3 regions of the Alteromonas sp. ABH4_452 genome follow, and region 2 is predicted to be linked to each of the others. Evidence: predicted binding sites of a transcription regulator. Region 2 holds the regulator's gene; each other region holds the start of a gene.
The links. Region 2 encodes sigma-54, which starts transcription at its own class of promoters, with help from an activator protein. Its sites were predicted from a motif close to GTTGGCACGNNNNTNGNNT; they were not measured.
Positions count from the first base shown of each region.

Region 1: a site for sigma-54 is predicted at 1,981-1,999, ahead of ACYX4N_RS09810 (DUF883 domain-containing protein). Genes of this name have one in related genera too.
Region 3: a site for sigma-54 is predicted at 3,339-3,357, ahead of xdp1 (exosortase-dependent surface protein XDP1). Genes of this name have one in related genera too.

Region 1 covers NZ_CM149973.1:2,304,649-2,311,116, forward strand. The annotation lists gene ACYX4N_RS09795 (CC0125/CC1285 family lipoprotein) at 42-620, opposite strand; gene ACYX4N_RS09800 (hypothetical protein) at 645-902, opposite strand; gene ACYX4N_RS09805 (hypothetical protein) at 996-1,520, opposite strand; gene ACYX4N_RS09810 (DUF883 domain-containing protein) at 1,525-1,854, opposite strand; gene ACYX4N_RS09815 (response regulator) at 2,035-4,128, opposite strand; gene ACYX4N_RS09820 (response regulator) at 4,141-4,593, opposite strand; gene ACYX4N_RS09825 (sensor histidine kinase) at 4,583-6,100, opposite strand; gene ACYX4N_RS09830 (hypothetical protein) at 6,105-6,329, opposite strand; gene ACYX4N_RS09835 (sigma-54-dependent transcriptional regulator) at 6,345-6,468, opposite strand, start outside.
Region 2 covers NZ_CM149973.1:4,068,292-4,074,759, reverse strand. The annotation lists gene mgtE (magnesium transporter) at 1-198, opposite strand, end outside; gene ACYX4N_RS17480 (HPr family phosphocarrier protein) at 372-644, opposite strand; gene rapZ (RNase adapter RapZ) at 644-1,489, opposite strand; gene ptsN (PTS IIA-like nitrogen regulatory protein PtsN) at 1,573-2,016, opposite strand; gene hpf (ribosome hibernation promoting factor) at 2,030-2,317, opposite strand; gene ACYX4N_RS17460 (RNA polymerase factor sigma-54) at 2,348-3,829, opposite strand; gene lptB (LPS export ABC transporter ATP-binding protein) at 3,903-4,628, opposite strand; gene lptA (lipopolysaccharide transport periplasmic protein LptA) at 4,631-5,176, opposite strand; gene lptC (LPS export ABC transporter periplasmic protein LptC) at 5,145-5,723, opposite strand; gene kdsC (3-deoxy-manno-octulosonate-8-phosphatase KdsC) at 5,720-6,268, opposite strand; gene ACYX4N_RS17435 (KpsF/GutQ family sugar-phosphate isomerase) at 6,269-6,468, opposite strand, start outside.
Region 3 covers NZ_CM149973.1:2,003,592-2,010,059, forward strand. The annotation lists gene prsT (XrtA/PEP-CTERM system TPR-repeat protein PrsT) at 1-2,289, opposite strand, end outside; gene xdp1 (exosortase-dependent surface protein XDP1) at 2,395-3,294, opposite strand; gene xdp1 (exosortase-dependent surface protein XDP1) at 3,461-4,396, opposite strand; gene pssA (CDP-diacylglycerol--serine O-phosphatidyltransferase) at 4,784-5,584, shown strand; rRNA gene ACYX4N_RS08565 (16S ribosomal RNA) at 6,069-6,468, shown strand, end outside.

The DNA of each region.
Region 1 (6,468 bases), 1.8 Mb from region 2:
CACTGATGATGCAGTGTATAGATGTACAGAATGACGTTCAGCTAATTTGTATTCTTTGGCTCTAGAGGCTGTGACAGCACTTCTAAGACAGTAAAGGCGTTTTTACCTAAACGAGTTTTATCATGCGCCATTTTTACATCAATAGTAAAGTAGATGTCGTTAATCTGAGTATTTACAACATCGTTTGAGCTCGGGGCGGCCATCGGTTGAGCAACTTCCTCACAGCCTGACATAGTGCATTGCCTATCTGTTTGAAATATTGCTGGCTCATTTTTGCCAGCCGTTACTTCCCGCGCAATAACAGGCTTTTTATCAATATTTGTATTAATCACCTCTAGATAAGTAAAGCCTTGCTCTTGTGCGACTTCAGCGGCGCGATATAGAGCGTACTGCTGTACTTTGTCGGCCGGAGTTTTATCAGTCGCTTTAAAAAGAACCTGATACTGATTTGCAGATACTTTTTCGCTCGAATAACCATATGAGGCTTTAGAGTTCGCTGATTTGTATGGGGTAGGGGCAGCTACTGGTGTCGATGAACACCCTGCTATCGCAAAGCTTAGTGCCGCACCTGCGGTGGCAAGAAGTACGCGGCCACTTTTAATTTTACTTTTGATGTTCATCTCACAAATTCCTTAATACTGTGATTACTGAAACAAAGAGAACAGCGCGGTTCTACCTAAAGCCATTAACGCTCGGTTACGCTTTGCTTTAGGCTTAGCATCTACTGCACCTTTATATGCGCCAACAGAAGCTATGCCAAGTAGGGTCTCTGGCTTACCCATCATTAACGAACATTGCCTTTTTGCTTGTGTAAGTGCAACATCTGCGTGATGTTTTTGAGAAAAATAGGCATGTTCCTTTTGCGCAATATCTTTTATATTCGCTTTCAAAAAGATGTTCATAGTACTCACCTCATTATTGTTGACAGGGCACTGTCCATGGATTTGATCAAATGAACTTAATCAAAAGGGTTAATGCGCCTTTAAATCTGTGCCTTACCCAAAGACCCTACGCCATGTTTGAATTAATCTGCTTAAACTTAGATAGTTGAACGCATTCTGAGCAAGCTTAAAGAAACCGAACGCCGCAAGACTATTAAGTGCTAATAACACAAGTGGTACCACAACGTAGTGCACGCCAACATTGTGAAGTATAGCGCCTATAGCAATATTTAGAATAAGCCAACAAACTGTACCAACCGCAAATGCTGCGAGGCATGCAAAAACAGTGACGAAAAAACTCTTTTTGACAAGCATGAGTTCACTATTAGTAAGCTCAAGAAATGCAAAGCCTTGGTCTTTTCTCTGAGAGAATGCTTCTTTAAATGCGTTGAATACATCGGAGAAAGACGGGTCGGGGTATTGTTGCTGGGTTGACTGCTCGTCAGGTGGCGTTTCTTTGGGTGTACTTTCTCCTGTAGCGTTTTCATGGAACTTCGCCTGCGCCGAAGGCGGCGTCAGGCGAAATGGATTTTCATTGCACGTGCGAAACCGTGCTTTGTGAAAATCTAGCGCTTTCATGAATCTACTTCTTACGGAGAAGTGACGTTACTAGCATGCCTGCCGCAAAAGCGATACCTGCAGTTTGAACAGGATTTTCAATTGCAAATTTGCGTACTTTTGATGCCTGCCATTTCTGTTCTGCTAAACGCTTTCTTTCAGACATGTTTTCAGCAGATGATGATGCTGTGCGACGAATATTTTCTTCCGCCACGCCCGCACTATCAGCAAGCTTGTCTACTGACGCATGAAGGGTATCTTTTAGTTGATCCGTTACTGGGTGACTCGGTTCAGCCACACCGTTAGTGCTATTAGTTTTAACGGTTTGTGGTTTTGCTGAAGCTTGTGTAGCCATAATACTCTCCTTAATATTTTGGGTTCACAATAACTGTTGCAACGGCTGTACCAATCGAATAAATCCTTTATTTACAATTAGATAGGGGGTTGAGTTATTTGGGAGGGTGAAAGGTTTGCAAGAGAAATGCGTTATCCTTGCAAACCCCTGTAATATTTTCTTAGTCGCTAAAACGAAAGCTTAGCTTCCACCTACGACAGATGCGAGGTCATCTTTTGAAACCGGCTTAAGAAGCGCGCTATCTATTCCTATCGATTCCATTGCTTCTTCTTCGGCTTCGTGTCCACTAACTATGGTAAGCAATGCATTAGGCAATTTTTCTTTAAGTTCGCCAGCCAAGTCATAACCATTGTAATCGGGTAACGTCAAATCCATTAACACGTGATCAAAGTCATTGTCTTGTGCGGTGCTAAGCGCATCAACACCACAGTACTCGGTGGTGACTTCATGACCTAAATGAACTAAAAACAACTGCAATAGCTCTGCAGCATCTTCATCATCTTCAATTACTAAAATACGTTTACTAGAAGGGCTTCCGTCACCTTTTTTCTGAGGGGTATCTTGAGCTGCAATGTCTATATTCGTATTGGATTCAAATCCATCGCTTGATGGCATGTTTTCCTCTGGTGCGTAAGGTTTCTGTATCGGCATGTCAGCAACCTGTGCTTCCACATTAGTAAAAGTAACGTGATCGCCAGGAGGAAGGTATTGTGAGAGAAGTTGAGCGAGTGCAAAGCGGTCTATTGGTTTACCTATAACGTCATTAAAACCTTCGCGTATTAGCGACTCTCTTAATCCTTTACGACTGGCTGCGGTGACCGCAATAACGGGAATATCTTTACCATGGCGACGAATAGCGTGTAACGCTTCAATGCCATTCATCACAGGCATGTGAATATCCATGAGAACGAGGTCAAATGGTTGATTGTGTTCATCGGCCTGTAATACAGCTTCCAGTGCCTTAACACCGTTTTCCGCGTAACTAATATCTGCCTGAGACTGACTTACAAGGTGGCCGGTAAGGCGCCGAATTTCTCTTAAGTCATCGACAATCAGCACTCTGCCGGTAACATTTAAATCGATACTGCTAGATTCGACGGTTTGTATCTGACCGAGTTCTAGGTCAACGAGAGGTTGCTTGGAAATATCGCCAGGGTCAATATCGAATGTGAACGTACTACCTTCTCCAAGTCGAGATGACACGTCTATATCGCCGCCAAGCTTGGTGACAAGCTCTTTACAAATAGCTAAACCTAAACCAGCACCACCGTGATTAGCGCGCATTACATCTTCAATTTGCTCGAAAGGTTGGAAGATGTTGATCAACTTGTCTGGTGGCATACCTATGCCAGTATCGTCTACGGAAAATCTAAGTAGCTGAGGTTTTTCACTATCTGTTGGGTTTTCATCAAGGGTTATAGTAAGTGTAATACTGCCCTTATCGGTGAACTTAACCGCATTAGAAATGAGGTTAAGCAGCACTTGGCGAAGTCGGGTGGGATCTGTCTTAATAAATTCAGGGATTTTGGTGTTAGACACCACATTCAAACTTAGCCCTTTATCTTTGGCGTTCAAGCGCATTAAGGAGTGAATATCGGTAAGAAAAGCAGATAAGTTTACATCTTTAATGTTTAATTCTAGCTTCTCAGCCATTATGCGCGACATATCAAGTAAATCATTGAGCAAGCTCAATAAGTGTTTGCCGTTTGAATGAATTATCGATAGCTCTTGCTGAAACGGGCTATTCCTTGCGTCATCAATGAGAAGTTCTGTATAGCCCAAAATAGAGGTGAGAGGCGTGCGCAATTCATGGCCAAGGTGGGCTAGGAACTTGTCTTTTGCTTTGTTTTTTTGTTCAACCTTATTGCGCTCAATTCGCTCGTTTTCTATATCGCGACGAACCATGGCATAACGGATAGTACGCATAAAACGTGGCGATTCTATCTCGGACTTTTGAAGATAATCTGCGGCTCCCGCGCGCATCACCATTTCATCTACAGTAGCGTCTGACTGACCTGTTAAAATAACCACTGGCAGACTAAATTGGTTCGATTTAAGAACACCCAGAACGTCTATGGCATTCTCAGCGCCCAACAAATAGTCAAGCAAGCATAAATCAAAGTCTTCCGTCTTAAGCGCTTCTATGGCGTCAAGACTGTTTGTCACCCACGTTAACTCAAACTTAGGTGACTCACACTGTTCTAGATAGTCAGAAGTTAAGAAGTAATCATCTTCATCGTCTTCTACCAATAGAATTTTAATAACCTCTGACATCTAGTACCTCTTTTACTCGTGTGGTAACTCTACAAACTCGATCCAATAACGACCTAAAGCACGCATTAATTCAACTAATCCTTCAAAATTAACGGGTTTAGTAATGTAAGAAGCGCAACCGAGGTCGTAACCGCGGAGCATATCTTCTTCTTCTTTCGACGTCGTTAAGATAACAACCGGAATACTGCGTAGTTTAGGGTCGTTTTTAAGTTCTTGAAGTGCTTCGCGACCATCTTTTCTTGGCATGTTTAAGTCAAGCAATATAAGGCTAGGGCGAGGCGCCGATGCTGGATCAGAATATTTTCCCTCGTGACGAAGAAACTCTAACAATTCCACACCGTCTTCAACACAAAACAGATTGTTGAGGACACGACTTTCTTGAAGCGCGTCAACAGTTAATAGGCGATCATCCTCATCATCATCGGCCATCAAGATATTTATTGGCTGGGTTTGTTTACGCGTCATTTTGTGTCTCTCCATTATTGTTGTTAGAACCAAACGGCTCGCTATCTACCGGCACTATTATTGTAAAAGTAGCCCCGTGTCCTGGTGCGCTCATAGCAGTAATTTGACCATTATGCCTTTCTACTATGCGTCGGCATACCGCAAGCCCTATACCCGTACCTTTATATTCACTTCTACCATGAAGGCGTTGGAACGGAGCGAATATTTTCTCTGCGAATGACTGGTCAAAACCAATGCCGTTGTCGGTAATTGCAATTTTTATCCAGTTATACTCTTCGGACATAAGTATATCCTGAGTATCTTCTTCGCTGGCTTCTTGTAAATTGACTTTGACAACCGGCGTTACACCTTCAGTTTGAAATTTAAGCGCGTTAGAGATTAAATTTAGAAATAATTGTTCAAGCTGTGTCTTATCCCCTCGAATGGAAGGCATATTTTCGCTTACATCTATCTGTGCTGATTTTTCATCAATGGCGATCTCTAAATCGCCTAGAACGCTCTGTATAACTTTATTTAAGTCTACATCATCAAAGTCTTTTCCCCGGGTTGATACACGAGAAAAGGCAAGAAGATCAGATATGAGCATCGACATGCGCTCTGCTGCGTTTAGCATTCGCGCTAAATAATCCTTGCCTCTCTCATCAATAACATCCTTGTATCCTGACTCTAGTCGGTTTCCGAATGCCCGAATTTTGCGAAGGGGTTCTTGTAAATCGTGTGAAGCGACAAATGCAAAATCTTCCAACTCTCGATTACTTCGTGCTAATTCATCAGAGTAAATACTAAGCTCTTGTGTCCGTTCATCTATGCGATTTTCTAAGTCCTCATTGACAGATTCAAGATCGGCTTGATACTTCTCGTGCTCTCGCGAGTTAATTTTCAATAATAGGAAAACTGCAATAACGAGTAGTAGGGTAGTAGCTGATGAGATGATTAATGTGTTTACTGAGTCTCTTCGCAAGCTCATCAAATTTGCTAAATGCGTACCTTGCATACCGCGTTCGGACCCATCGATTTCGCGAAAAAGCCCTTCAAAACGTTTATATAGCAGTATACCTTTGTCGCTTTTAACTAGACTAATAGCCTCTTGCTTTTTCCCTTCCTTAACAAGTTCTACTACTTGAATAACCTCGTTGACCTTTGCCTTAGTTAGCTTTAGCAATTCCTCAATTCTTGCAGATTGCTCATCAATATCAGACGAAAAAGAACTCACTTCTACCTCGTCCATCAACTCACCGATGACACCAAGTGTTTCAGTATAGTCAGTTAAATACTCTTCATCGTCTGTGAGCATATAGCCGCGTTGACCAGATTCCACCCGCAGCACCGCTACATGAAGCCTATTCACTGCATTGATTACACGATTAGTTGTAAATAGTCGCGCCTCAAGTGCTGAGAGGTCGTTAAGAGTACTTACTACATAAAAGGAGTTTGCAGTCATAACGACAATGATGACAACAACCAAAATTATCCAGCTGTAAATGGAAGACAGAACTTTAGAGATCATTTAATTATTCCGCATCGTTCTTACCCAGTTCTGACGTCATTTCAGAAAGGGTCTCGCTGCAGTCTTTTGCACTGCTTATTATTTTATCTAACGCCGCTAATGCTTTTTCGGGCGCAACATCACCATTTAGTGCCATTTTTACTAGCTCCGCCTGCATAGATATTCTATTTAAAGGCTTGCGAGCATCATGTACGAAAACACTTAGACGTGAGAATTCCTCGCTCGTCATATCGAGCACCCCTTATTATTCATCTTTGCTTAGATCGCCGTAGGCATGAAGGCGGTTGTACAGCGTTTTAGTACTTATCCCTAACATTTCTGCGGCCGTGGTTTTATTGCCACTTACTTTTTCTAACGTGGCGTAGATA
Region 2 (6,468 bases):
ACCGTGAAAGTCGCTATCAATTAGCTCCCACAACTCATCACGGGTCCTGCTAGGGCTAGATTCGAGAATATGCGCAACGTCTGAAGGGGGAAGTTCAAGCAGAAGCTTACGTACAGATACAAATTGACCGTTTATCAACGCTGCGTTAAGTGCGCGTAATTGGGTTTGTACGTATTTAGAAACAAGCGCTTCTGCCATAAGGCGTTATTCCTACTAAGCTGATATGGAAAATAAAGGCTGTGTAGCCTAAGTGTGCGTAGAATATCGCAATTATATTAAGTCTGTCATGATAATTGCGTGGCTTTTACGCAAGAATTTGGAATTACTAAGCTAGCTGTTGATTAATTCGTCAAGAGATATTCGGGTTGAGACTATTCGTCTTCGTTAAATCTGCCCTCAATCAGCTCTTCAATGGCAGCAAGTGCATCGACCGCATCATCACCATCGACAATAACATCTACCTGTTCACCTTGGTGACTTTCCAGCATCATCAAGCCTAAGACGCTGCTTGCATCGGCTTCTTTATCGCCTTTTTTCAAAATGATTTTGGCATGAAACTGATTAGCAAGCTTAACCAATTGCGTGGCTGCTCTGGCGTGTAAGCCTAGTTTATTGACGATTGTAAGCGTTTTTTGAATAGTCATTACTGGTTCAACTCTCTGTGACGAATTTGAACATCAGGGTGTATTTCGCTGAACGTTTTCGACAAGGTTTGGGCAATATAGACTGAGCGGTGTTGGCCGCCAGTGCAACCGATAGCCACAGTCACATAGCTTCTATTGTTGCGTTCTAAATGGGGAAGCCATGTGGTCATCAAGTTTTGAATCTGCCAAATAAATTTGGTTACTACGGGTTGTGAGCCTAAAAATACTTCCACGGGGGCATCTAACCCAGTTAAGTGTTTAAGGTCTGGCTCCCAATGCGGGTTAGGTAAAAAACGCGCGTCAAAAACGTAGTCAGCATCTTTAGGTATGCCGTGTTTAAAGCCAAACGACTCAAAGACAAGAACAAGGCGTGAACTTTTCTTACCCAATATACGTTCACGGATCAATTCGGCGAGTTGATGTATTGTTAGCTTGTCTGTATCTAGGTATAAATCGGCGCGTTCAGTAATTGGCGCAAGAAGCGCAGACTCCGCCCTAATAGCCTCCGATAGAGACTTATTTAGCTTAGCTAAAGGGTGAAGACGGCGAGTTTCGCTAAAACGCTTAACCAGAACGTCATCGCTTGCGTCAATGTACACTATAGTCATCGACCAAGAAGAAGGCAGGTAGTCTAGAATCTCTACCAAGTCGTCAGGGTTTTTGGGTAGGTTCCTAACGTCAATACTTACCGCAACTTGATCGTATTCATCAACAACAGTATGGGTGAGGGTGGGAAGCAAATTTACTGGGATATTATCAACACAGTAATAACCTAAGTCTTCCAATGCGCGAAGTGCGACAGACTTACCAGACCCCGAACGACCACTGATTATGATCAGCTTCACCTAAACTCTCCCTTATATTCTGGTTTCATCACATACGAGTTGTCGAATAAAGCGCCTACCTATGAGGTGTAGGCACTTTTTGTTTAACTTAATGCAGAAATAATTTCGTCGCTGGTTGTTGCACGACGTATTGTTTTAATCGTTTCTTTGTCGCTTAGCTTACCGGCTACGGTAGCCAGTGTCTGAAGGTGTCCTTCGGTTTGCTCTTCGGGAACGAGAAGAGCAAAGAATATGTCTACGGGCTTTTCGTCTAGGGCATCAAAGTTGATAGCTGGTGTACTTGTTACAACGATTGCTATTACCTTCTCAAGGCCGGCCAAGCGACCGTGAGGCAGTGCTATCCCGTTACCAATACCCGTGCTACCCATACGTTCTCGAGCCATCAAGCTATTTAGAACCGTTGCCTGGTCGATGTTGTCGTTATGCTTGGCAGCGATATCAGCGATGATCTCAAGAATTCGCTTTTTACTATTACACTGAACCGCACACTCGGTGCGGTCCAGACTTACGATGGCTTGTATATCCATGCTCAATTAACTACTAATGTTTTTTCAGTTTTTCCTTATGCTTGATTACCTGCCGGTCGAGTTTATCAACCATGCTGTCAATCGCCGCATACATGTCGGTATTTTCTGAGGATGCGAATACTTCAGCGCCACTTAAATGAACAGTCGCTTCAGCTTTTTGATTTAATTTTTCAACGTTCAGGATGACATGCACATTAGAAATGTGATCAAAGTGACGTTCAAGTTTGCTGAACTTCGTATCGACATAATTACGCAAAGAGTCGGTGATTTCGACATGATGACCAGTAAGGTTGATTTGCATATTTCGTCTTCCTTATATTATTAAGCCCGTTTAAATAAGGCTTTTGCGTTGGTTCGACGGCGGGATCGACAATGATTCCCGGTATTTTGCTATTGTTCGCCGAGCGACTTTTATGCCTTGCTCGGCCAACAATGAAGCAATCTTGCTATCACTTAGCGGCTTGCTAGGATTTTCCGCAGCCACTAACTTCTTGATCAATGCACGAATCGCTGTAGATGAACACTCACCACCTGACTCTGTTGCTACGTGGCTTGAGAAGAAATACTTCAATTCGAAGATGCCACGGGGCGTATGCATATACTTCTGCGTTGTTACACGCGAAATAGTCGATTCGTGCATATCTACCATTTCTGCGACATCATTTAGCACCATTGGTTTCATCATTTCCGGGCCGTGCTCAAAAAAGCCCATTTGCTGCTGCACAATGCAATTTGCAACCTTCATTAAGGTATCGTTGCGAGATTCAAGGCTCTTTATGAACCACTTGGCCTCTTGCATGTGTGAGCGGATGAATTGTGAATCGCTGCTGTTCTTGGCACGACGACTCATCGCTGCGTACTGTTGGTTTACGCTTAATTTAGGCAGACTGTCGGGGTTCAGCTCAACCACCCAACGGCCATTTTTCTTGGTTACTGAGACATCAGGAATAACGTACTCAGGCTCTTTAGTAACTAAAGCACTACCTGGGCGAGGATTCAAGGTTTGAAGTAAACGCATTGCTTCGCGCAGCTGATCTTCTTTCAATCGGCTCTTACGCATTAGCGTGCGGTAGTCTTTACTGCTCAGTAAGTCTGAATATTCCTCAATAAGCTGCTTCGCTTCAGCAAGCCACGGTGTGTCTTCTGAAAACTGGCGCAATTGCACCATAAGACACTCTTGAGGTGTACGAGAACCTGAACCAATGGGGTCGAACATTTGAATGCGCTTAAGCACACACTCTATTTCGTCCATTTCGATAGGCTCTTCTAGATCATCGTCGTTGACCGCTTCTAAGATGTCGTCAAGAGTAACGGTTAAATAACCTGATTCGTCAATTGAGTCGATGATTGCTGTAGCGATAGCGCGGTCAGTATCTGAAAAATGAGTGAGGCGCATTTGCCAAAGAAGATGTTCTTGGATGTCTTCTGTGGTCTCACCTTGGAAGATTTGTTCATCATCATTAGATGGGCCAGGTGCAGGCGCGGAAGAAGCCGAATAATACTCATCCCAGGTACTGTCGATAGGTAGCTCATCGGGAAGATCATTCTTCTCCAGTGCATCTCCTGCTTCTAGCGTATCGCTTGATGCAGAAGCGGTCGCTTCAGCAGCGCTATCGTCACTATCGACATTATTCTTTTCTACTTGTGGCTCGTCGTTACCTTCTTCCACTTCTAAAAGCGGATTAGAATCGAGGGCTTCTTGTATCTCTTGCTGGAGATCAAGCGTAGAAAGCTGCAGCAGTTTAATAGCCTGCTGAAGCTGAGGTGTCATGGTAAGTTGTTGGCTAAATTTTAGCTGTAAAGATGGTTTCATCTACGTCTTATTTAAATGCTCTAAATTAAATATACCAGAGCGAAACTGAAAAATGACAATTCGGTTACACTAACTATAGCCTGAATTGTTCGCCTAGGTATACGTCCCTTACTTTTTGATTACTTAAAACCTGTTCCGCAGTTCCTTGCGCAATAAGCTCGCCATGACTCACAATGTACGCTTTTTCGCAAACATCCAATGTTTCGCGTACGTTATGGTCCGTGATAAGGATACCAATACCCCTATCTCGCAGATGCTGTATTATCTTCTTTATATCATTAACTGATATTGGATCAACACCGGCAAATGGTTCGTCTAACAAAATAAATTGTGGTTTTGCTGCCAGAGCTCGAGCAATCTCTACGCGACGCCGTTCTCCCCCTGACAAGCTCATGCCCGTACTATTACGTATATGGTTGATATTAAATTCATCAAGTAGGGCATCTGCTTCTTCTTCTTGCTGCTGTGAATTTAAATCTTTACGGGTTTGCAAAATGGCCATGATATTTTCATGTACCGTAAGCTTTCTAAATATTGATGCCTCTTGCGGGAGGTAGCCTATACCGCGGCGTGCGCGCTCATGCATTGGCTGGTGAGTAAGCTCATTATCATCAATTTCGATCTTGCCTTTGTCTAAGTTGACTAAGCCTACAATCATGTAAAAAGTGGTGGTCTTACCAGCGCCGTTAGGGCCGAGAAGACCAACAATTTGACCGGTAGACACTGAAAGGCTTACATCGCGAACAACCTGTCGCGATTTATACGATTTAGCAAGGTTTTTAGCGCTCAAAGTTGCCATTGCTATTCATTGTCCTCGTTGTCTTTCTTAGACGATGTTTTACGAATGGTGTCAGGAGTAAATACTGTGGTTACACGACCTTCACCATCTTCACCGGCACCACCCGTTGCAAGCAATTGTTCCGTAATCATATCGAACGTAATCTTATCACCTTGCACTTTACTGGTATCTTGCTGTAGCTCAGCATTACCCGCCAGAGAAATAGTGCGATTAATTACTTCATAGCGAATTTCATTGGCTTTCGCTGATACCGGTGTACCGTCTTCTAGTGATTGAGAATAGCTAGCAGGGTTGCCACGGGCGATAAATATTTCACGGCCGCTGCCATCTGTAGCTATTACTTCTACTTCATCAGCTTCGATTAGGAGTGAACCTTGGGTAATAAGTACATCTTCCTTGTACAGCGCGGTTTTGTTTTTACCATCAATAAATTGGGTGTTTGACCCTATCTTAATGGGTTGTGAAAAATCTTCTTCACTGGCTATTACCGCACCGCTAGCGATGGCAAGTAGAAGGCTAGTTGCTAGGGGAATAAGTCGTTTGTACATGATCTAAAAGCTCGTATTCTTGTGTGCGTAAATTCGCGTTAAACCCATTGCTTAAAATAAGATATTGCGTACCCAGTATCTCAACGGGTTGATCAGATGTCATTTGTTTCGTGTCTAAATTTATCTGGATGTATTCCGTGGATAAACTTTTGACAAAATCATCGCTGGTTTGATTTTCAATAACAACGCTATCTTCAAGCTGAATTAATTCATTGTTATAAAGCGTTCCTTCCTGCGCAGTAACAACCCAAGGTGATGAAGCGCTTTCTGTATAAAGGGTATATTTAGGTTGTTGGAATAAAACAAAGCCTAATTGGTCGTAATGCTCCATCGACTCTGCAAAGACTTTGTGATTTAACTCACCGTCTTGGTTGTACAAGGTTGTTGTTAAGTTTTTGGCCTTGTAGGCAGGCTTGAGCGCATCATTTTCGCTACTACCTTGAGTTTCAGGCTGCTCTTCCATCCACGTTGGGATGTACATAAGCATAGCTAAGATAAATAGCGCCGATATACTTAAACCTAAGCGATTGAAGCCAAACTGGCTCATACACTAGCTCCGAAAATATCATTTGCAACGCCTTTAGCTTGCAAAATGGTGTCCGATATTTCTCGAACTGCGCCAAATCCACCCGGAAGTGTGGTGATCCAGTTCGCTTGCTTTGCAACAAAAGGGTGAGCATCGGCAACCGCAATTTTTACCGCTACCTGCTGATACATACCTGTATCGGGCATATCGTCTCCTACGGCGGCAACTTCGCTTGAGTTCAACCCTAGGCTTTTCATTAATTCGCCGAGGGCGTCAGCTTTGTTTTCTTCACCCTGAATAATGTGTGCTACGTTTAGCGCCTTCATTCTGTTTTCTACAATTGCTGAGCGACGCCCTGTTATCACGGCGACGTTAACACCATTACTTACCAAGGCTTTCACGCCATATCCGTCTCGGGTGTGAAAAGCTTTAAGTTCTTCACCGTCGTTGCCCAAGTAAATGCGACCGTCTGAAAATACGCCATCCACGTCACAAACCAGTAACTTAATATTTGCCAACTGCTCAAAAAGTGCTTGGTCTAAATCGGTGTATAGAGTTGTCGTCATTTAAAGTACCCCCGCTTTCAAAAGCATATGCATATTGAAGGCTCCGACAGGGTTGCGCTTTTCATCGGTAACCATCAATGCGCTTATCTTATGGGTTTCCATTAGATTTAGGGCTTCTACAGCTAGCTGATCTGCTGTGGTTGTTTTGCCGCCTTTGGTCATTACATCTTCTACTGTCGCACTGTGTACATCTACACGAG
Region 3 (6,468 bases), 2.1 Mb from region 2:
GTAGTTATAGAGCGCAATAAACGCCTGTGCAAAGGAAGCGTCGACTTCTAGCGCTTGTTGGAAAGCGTTAATCGCGCTTTCGTTATTACCTTTATTCGCAGCTAATCTTCCCTTCAGAAAGTGATAGACCGGATTCTCTCGCTGATTTGCTGGAATGGTCGCTAATAGCGACTGTGCTTTATCGTTTTTCTGTAAATCTAACAATAAGCTGGTATAGCGCAAAGTTACAAAAGTACTCGAGTTGGCTATTTCGTAAGCGCGAGCCATGGCACCTAGGGCGCTTTCGCTGTTTCCTAAATTGCGAGCTTGGTCAGCATAAGCGATAAGCTTTCCAGCATCGTCGTTAATAAAGTTTCTTACAATGCTTAGCGTTTTTTCCGCATCAGCTCGCTGATTATTTGATAGCTGAAGCGCAGCTTTACGAAGAAGGTAGTCAGCATTGTCGAAATCATCTTTTATAAGCAAATCTAAATGATACAGAGCGTTCTTAATGTCGCCTTTTTGCTGGTATAAAGATGAAATACGCTCTCTAGCACCGATACTCGAAGGATTGAGCGTTAATATATCAAGGTAAATTTGCTTCGCGTCTTCTACGTTGCCCGCTTTGGTTAAATTAAACGCCTTAAGCATTAATGTTTCGTTATGCTGAGGGGACAAAGCAAGTAGCTCTTCTACAAGTTGGTTAGATTTGTCAACATTCCCTAAACGACTCTCTGTAGCTGCTAAATTGAATTTTGCTGGAAAGAGGGTAGGGTTTTGCGCTAGCGCTTTCTCGATGTTGTCTTTAGCTTCCTCCAATTGACCTTGTCTAATCAAAATGCCGGCTTTTAGGTTGTACACTTCAGCTTCGTCAGGATAAAGTTCACTTAGTAAATTTGCACCCTTCAGCGCATTATCGAATTGCTGCGCTTGTAAATTCATTAATGAATAGGTGAATAGAAAACCTGCGTTGTCTTTGTAGGTCGGCAAATTCTTTTCAAGAATTGATAGCGCTTCGTCCTGCTTACCTCTGGCAGCCATCAATTTGATTTTAAACAGCTGGAGTTTGTTCTCATTCGGGTACTTATATTCAAGGTTTTGCAATAAGCGTTCAGCTTTAAACGCTTTGTTTTGGCGAATAAATAAATCACCTAGAAGAAGTGCCGAGTCAGGGTCTTCCATCAACGCATCTTGATGGCGTTCAAGCAGGGCGAGCGCTTGCTTATCTTGCTGTGTCGCCATATAGACCTGGCTTAGCATCAATACTGCCTGTAGGTCATCAGGCTCCTGTTGCAAATAGCCATTAAAGTCTTTTGCGGCCGTTTCCATGTTGTTATTAAAGAAGTTTGTTAAACCGCTTATGTAGAGCAACATGGGTTGAGAAGTTATGAGCTCAGGATCAAGCTGTGCCATAAAATCATTAAGCTCTTTTAGCTTTTCGTTATCAATAGCTTGTTGGTTGTCTCTGCTTTGCAACCAGCTGTTGAGTAAGATGGCCAAAGGATCATTAGGCGTGTCTTCAATGATCTCATCTACGAATAGCTTTGCAGTATCGTAGTCTTTCGCTTCTAAATACAAGTCCACTAGATTACGCAAGGCAATAGGGTCGTCGCGGTTAAACGTCAGGGCTTTTTGTAAATGTGCGGTTGCGGCGTCTTTATCGCCTTGTCGGTATGCGAGCTGGCCTTTCAAACGCCATGTTATTGCGTTTTCAGGCTCTAATGACATAGCTTTATTGATAAGAGAACTTGCTTTAGATAAGTCTTCATTTTGAAGGGCGATGGAAGCTAACCCATTTATAGCAGGTACGAAGTTGGGCGTGCGGGAAACGATGGTGTTGTAGTCACGTAAGGCGCATTGCTCTTCTTCTAACCTAATACACGCGGTTGCACGAATCATTAACCATTCACGCTCTGCATCACCCGATAGCTTGTTTAAATCAGAAAACTCTACAATCTCCTGGTATCTGTTTAAGAAAAGCCAAGTGTTGCCCAGCGGCTCTGCCAGAAGGTTAATATCGGCACCCATTTCCAGCGCTTCTACAAACTCCATTTCGGCTGCAGTTAAATAGCCGTTAATAAGCAGTATCTCGCCCATTAGTATTTTAGCAGCTAGGTTTTCTGGGTCTTTTTGTAAACTGTTTTTAAGGTGAATATAGGCTTCATCGTATTCGTTTTCGTTAAAGGCAGTTAAGGCCTTTTCATAGTCTTCTGAGGTAGTTGCGAAACTGTTGAATACGATTAAAGAAGAGGCAACTGCAGAGACAATAGCGCGTTGTACAAAACGCTTTTTATTATTAAAAAAATCCATATAAACCTTCGAAATTTAGCCTAGCTACAGGCTTAAAAATAGCATAAAAAAAGGTGGCCTAAGCCACCTTTTAAAGATACGTGTTTTCTAAGCGTTTTTAAACAATTAAACGCGACGCTTACGTCTATAAAGAACAAGACCTAAACCTAAACTCATAAGTGCAAGGGCGCCTGGTTCGCTAACCTGCGTAGGTGGGGGCGGTGTAGTATCATTACTTGCTAGTTCAATACCTAAAGAACTAAGCTTAAACCCGAAGTTGTTTGAAGAAGTACTGTCGTCGAAAAAAGTATTATATGCACCGACAAGCCAATACTGAGCAGAGGTCAAGTTGGTGAACTCTGATACAAAAGAATCACCAACTTTAGTATTGCTTACGCCATAGTGACCTACCGCGGAAGAAATAGTTGTCTCAGCTACGTCGGCCCAAGTAAAGTCTTGATCACTGGAAAATAACGAAACATCATCTAAACCTACAACAGTGACTTCTTTTTCGCTATCTGGATTGCTGCCGAAATTACTCACCCAAGAAAACGATGCGTCTGTAAGCGTCACATCGGTGCTGAACGAAAGTAATACCATATCGAAGTCCGCAATGCCTTTTTCTGCATTATAGTTATCAATAGAGTGCTTATCGCCCTTGTACCTATTGCGTTCATTTAGGTATATATCATTGTTTATTAAACCAAAGCCTTCACCGTAATCTTTCAAACTCCCCTGATTAACAACTAGATCATCATTTTCGGCTTGATAGTACTTACCATTATAATAACCGCCACTCCAAGTGTCGTAATTACCATTATAGTACCCAGTATCTGCCCAAGAAGTAACTCCGACATAAACGGTAGTGTCATCGATCGTTATTGAGGTCCCGCTAGAGCTATCTGGAGAAAGGGTATAACTAATACCGTCTGTGGCTAATGAATATTCGTTGAGGCTACTGTCGGTTGCATGTGCAGAAAAGGCAGACACTACTGACATAACTATTATTAATTTTCTTAACTTCATACATACGACTCTGATACTAGGAAATAATTATATTATTTTCTTTCATGCATAATTCGAGCCAAATTTTATGTTGTTGTTTTAACGATAATATTTTTTAACAAGGTAGGGTGCAGTAAAAAAAACTGACAGGTTGTACCACCTGTCAGTGATCTAAAGTCTAATTTCCTTAAATGGCCTTTTTGCGGCGCCACATGACGAATAAAGAGCAAGCCATTAGTAGGCCGATAGTACCTGGCTCCGACACTTCCGTAGTATCAGGGGTACCTGTCGTTTCGGTAATTGAGAAACCAACATTAGCAAGTTTGAAAGCGTCGTTACCAATGTACCCACCAATATTACCAAATGCGGTGTTGTATGCCCCTACGAGCCAATATTGCGCTGACTCAGTGAACGCAAAATCGGCGCGGTGCTCTACATAGTCACAGTTCTCAATATCGAAAGATGCAGAAGTAAGCGCATCTGCAACAATATCACTCCATGTATTTACACCAGAGGTCAAAGTAGAGGTGTCATTTAAGGCAGCTACTGAAACTTGACTATCATTACTGCTATATAACCATGAAAAGCTCGCGCCGGTTAGTGTTACTGCAGAGTCAAATGAAAGCAGTACAAAGTCATAATCACGCTCAACATTGGTCACTCCACTTTTATAAGCAGCCTTACTACCTTCATAATAGTAGTTTAGGTTGTCGATAGCATGGTCAGAACTACCTTTGTAGTAAGCTTCGTCATTATTGGTAACTCCATAAGCCCAAGTATTTGAGATTTTTTGTAAGCTAGCGGCAACCACTGTTTCGCCGGTCGCATTATTAGTATCTGAAAATGCAGACAAAGAAATGTTTACGCCATCAATCTCCACAGGAGAGTTATCAGGGTTAACACTATTGTAAACACCATCGTCGACTAGATCATAGGTATACTCACCAAGCGGAGAGTTACACTGCTTACTCTGGGTGTTGCTGCTACCCGATGAGCCGCAGTAGGAGTAATCATGCTTTTTATAAGAGGTGGCAAATGCTGAATTAGCGCTCAGCGTCGATACCAGCGCCATTGAAAGTAATAGCAAGGTCTTGGAAGAAAAGGTTTTGTCTAGTAATCGCATAATCACTTTCCTATATAAAAAGCGCATAGCGCTTCAAGTACAAACCTTTCAAGCGTTGTACTATTTATGTACACACACTTTTTCGGAAAGTACTTAGTTTCAACATGGAGTTGTATGATATATAAACGGTGACCTGTTTAAGGTATGTGACCGTATACCTAGTTATTACTGATTGGCGAGGTAAGTAAGGAAGCAGGTTCTAAATTATTAGCCTTTGTGCGTTGTCCTTATTTGATAAAGTGGACTCATCTAAATGTATTGCAAAGCTTTTTGAATATGCCATCGCCGAAATTTATGTATGGAAGCTGGCTGTATCTTTACTTTGCTATGCCTTCTTGCATATCTATGAAATAATTAACTCAATTACATGTAGAAGTACGAGGACATATGTCTGAACAAAAACGTAAAGGGATATACTTACTTCCCAATTTATTAACAACAGCAGGTTTGTTTTCTGGTTTCTTTGCTGTTGTGTCGTCAATGAACGGTCGTTTTGAAGCAGCCGCTGTCGCAATTTTTGTGGCAATGATATTTGATGGGCTGGATGGACGAGTAGCTAGAATGACAAATACGCAAAGTGATTTCGGCGCAGAGTATGACTCTATGGCCGATATGGTCTCTTTTGGTATGGCACCTGCACTTGTTGCTTATAATTGGGGCTTAACCGAATTAGGTAAGTTGGGCTGGTTAGCGGCATTTGTCTATGTAGCTGGTGCAGCATTGCGTCTAGCTCGCTTCAATACTCAGGTTGGAATCGCTGATAAGCGCTTCTTCCAAGGTCTTGCTAGTCCAGCAGCAGCGGCAGTTGTATCCGGTCTTGTATGGGTGGGTGTCGAGTATAATGCAGTAGGGACTGACTACGGGTTGATTGTGGCCGCAGTAACTGGTTTAGCTGGCTTACTTATGGTGAGTAACTTTAAGTATAATTCTTTCAAAGAAGTTAACTGGCATGGCAAGGTTCCATTTGTTGGCCTTCTATTAGTGCTTTTAATATTCGTTGTTGTTGCAACTGAGCCAGCGCTTGTACTGTTTTTAGTATTTGCTTTGTATGCACTGGCAGGGCCTATCAATACTTTCCGCACGGTAGAGAAAGTGACTTTGGATGACGTGGTAGGCGATCACGAAGAAGACGCGGACTTCAATGCTGATAAAAAGAATCAAAGCGAAAGTGAAGACGTTACTAAATAGTAAGTAGGCAATTCTTTACGCTATGAAAAGAGGGAAAATTTCTTTTAGTGTTATTAAACAGAGCGTTTTCCGATAAATCTGCCTGCAAAATGAACGAATAGAGTGAAAAGCGACCGAATGGTCGCTTTTTTTGTATTTATTTAAAATAAGTGTTGACGTGAGCGCTCATTTCCCTAAAATGCGCATCCGCTTCGGGGGAAAAGCAAAACAGCAAGCCTCCTGAAGTAAGTCTCTACTATCTTTATAGGCCAGTAAAGACGGGAGTTTAGAAGAAACGCTTCAGAAAATAAATTTTCAAAAAGTGTTGACAACGAAAGCTTCCAGCGTATAATGCGCACCTCACTCGAACAGGGTGAGTCACCAAGAAGCAGCGGCTTCTAGTGAATAGCAGCGAAGCTGCTACGTTCTTTAACAATTTAGACAAGACAATCTGTGTGGGCACTCGTTAAGAGTGTCACAACGACGATTCATATTTCGATATATTTAATTGAAGAGTTTGATCATGGCTCAGATTGAACGCTGGCGGCAGGCCTAACACATGCAAGTCGAACGGTAACAGGAAGTGCTTGCACTTCGCTGACGAGTGGCGGACGGGTGAGTAATGCTTGGGAACTTGCCTTTGCGAGGGGGATAACAGTTGGAAACGACTGCTAATACCGCATAATGTCTACGGACCAAACGGGGCTTAGGCTCCGGCGCAAAGAGAGGCCCAAGTGAGATTAGCTAGTTGGTAAGGTAAAGGCTTACCAAGGCAACGATCTCTAGCTGTTCTGAGAGGAAGATCAGCCACACTGGGACTGAGACACGGCCCAGACTCCTACGGGAGGCAGCAGTGGGGAATATTGCACAATGGGGGGAACCCTGATGCAGCCATGCCGCGTGTG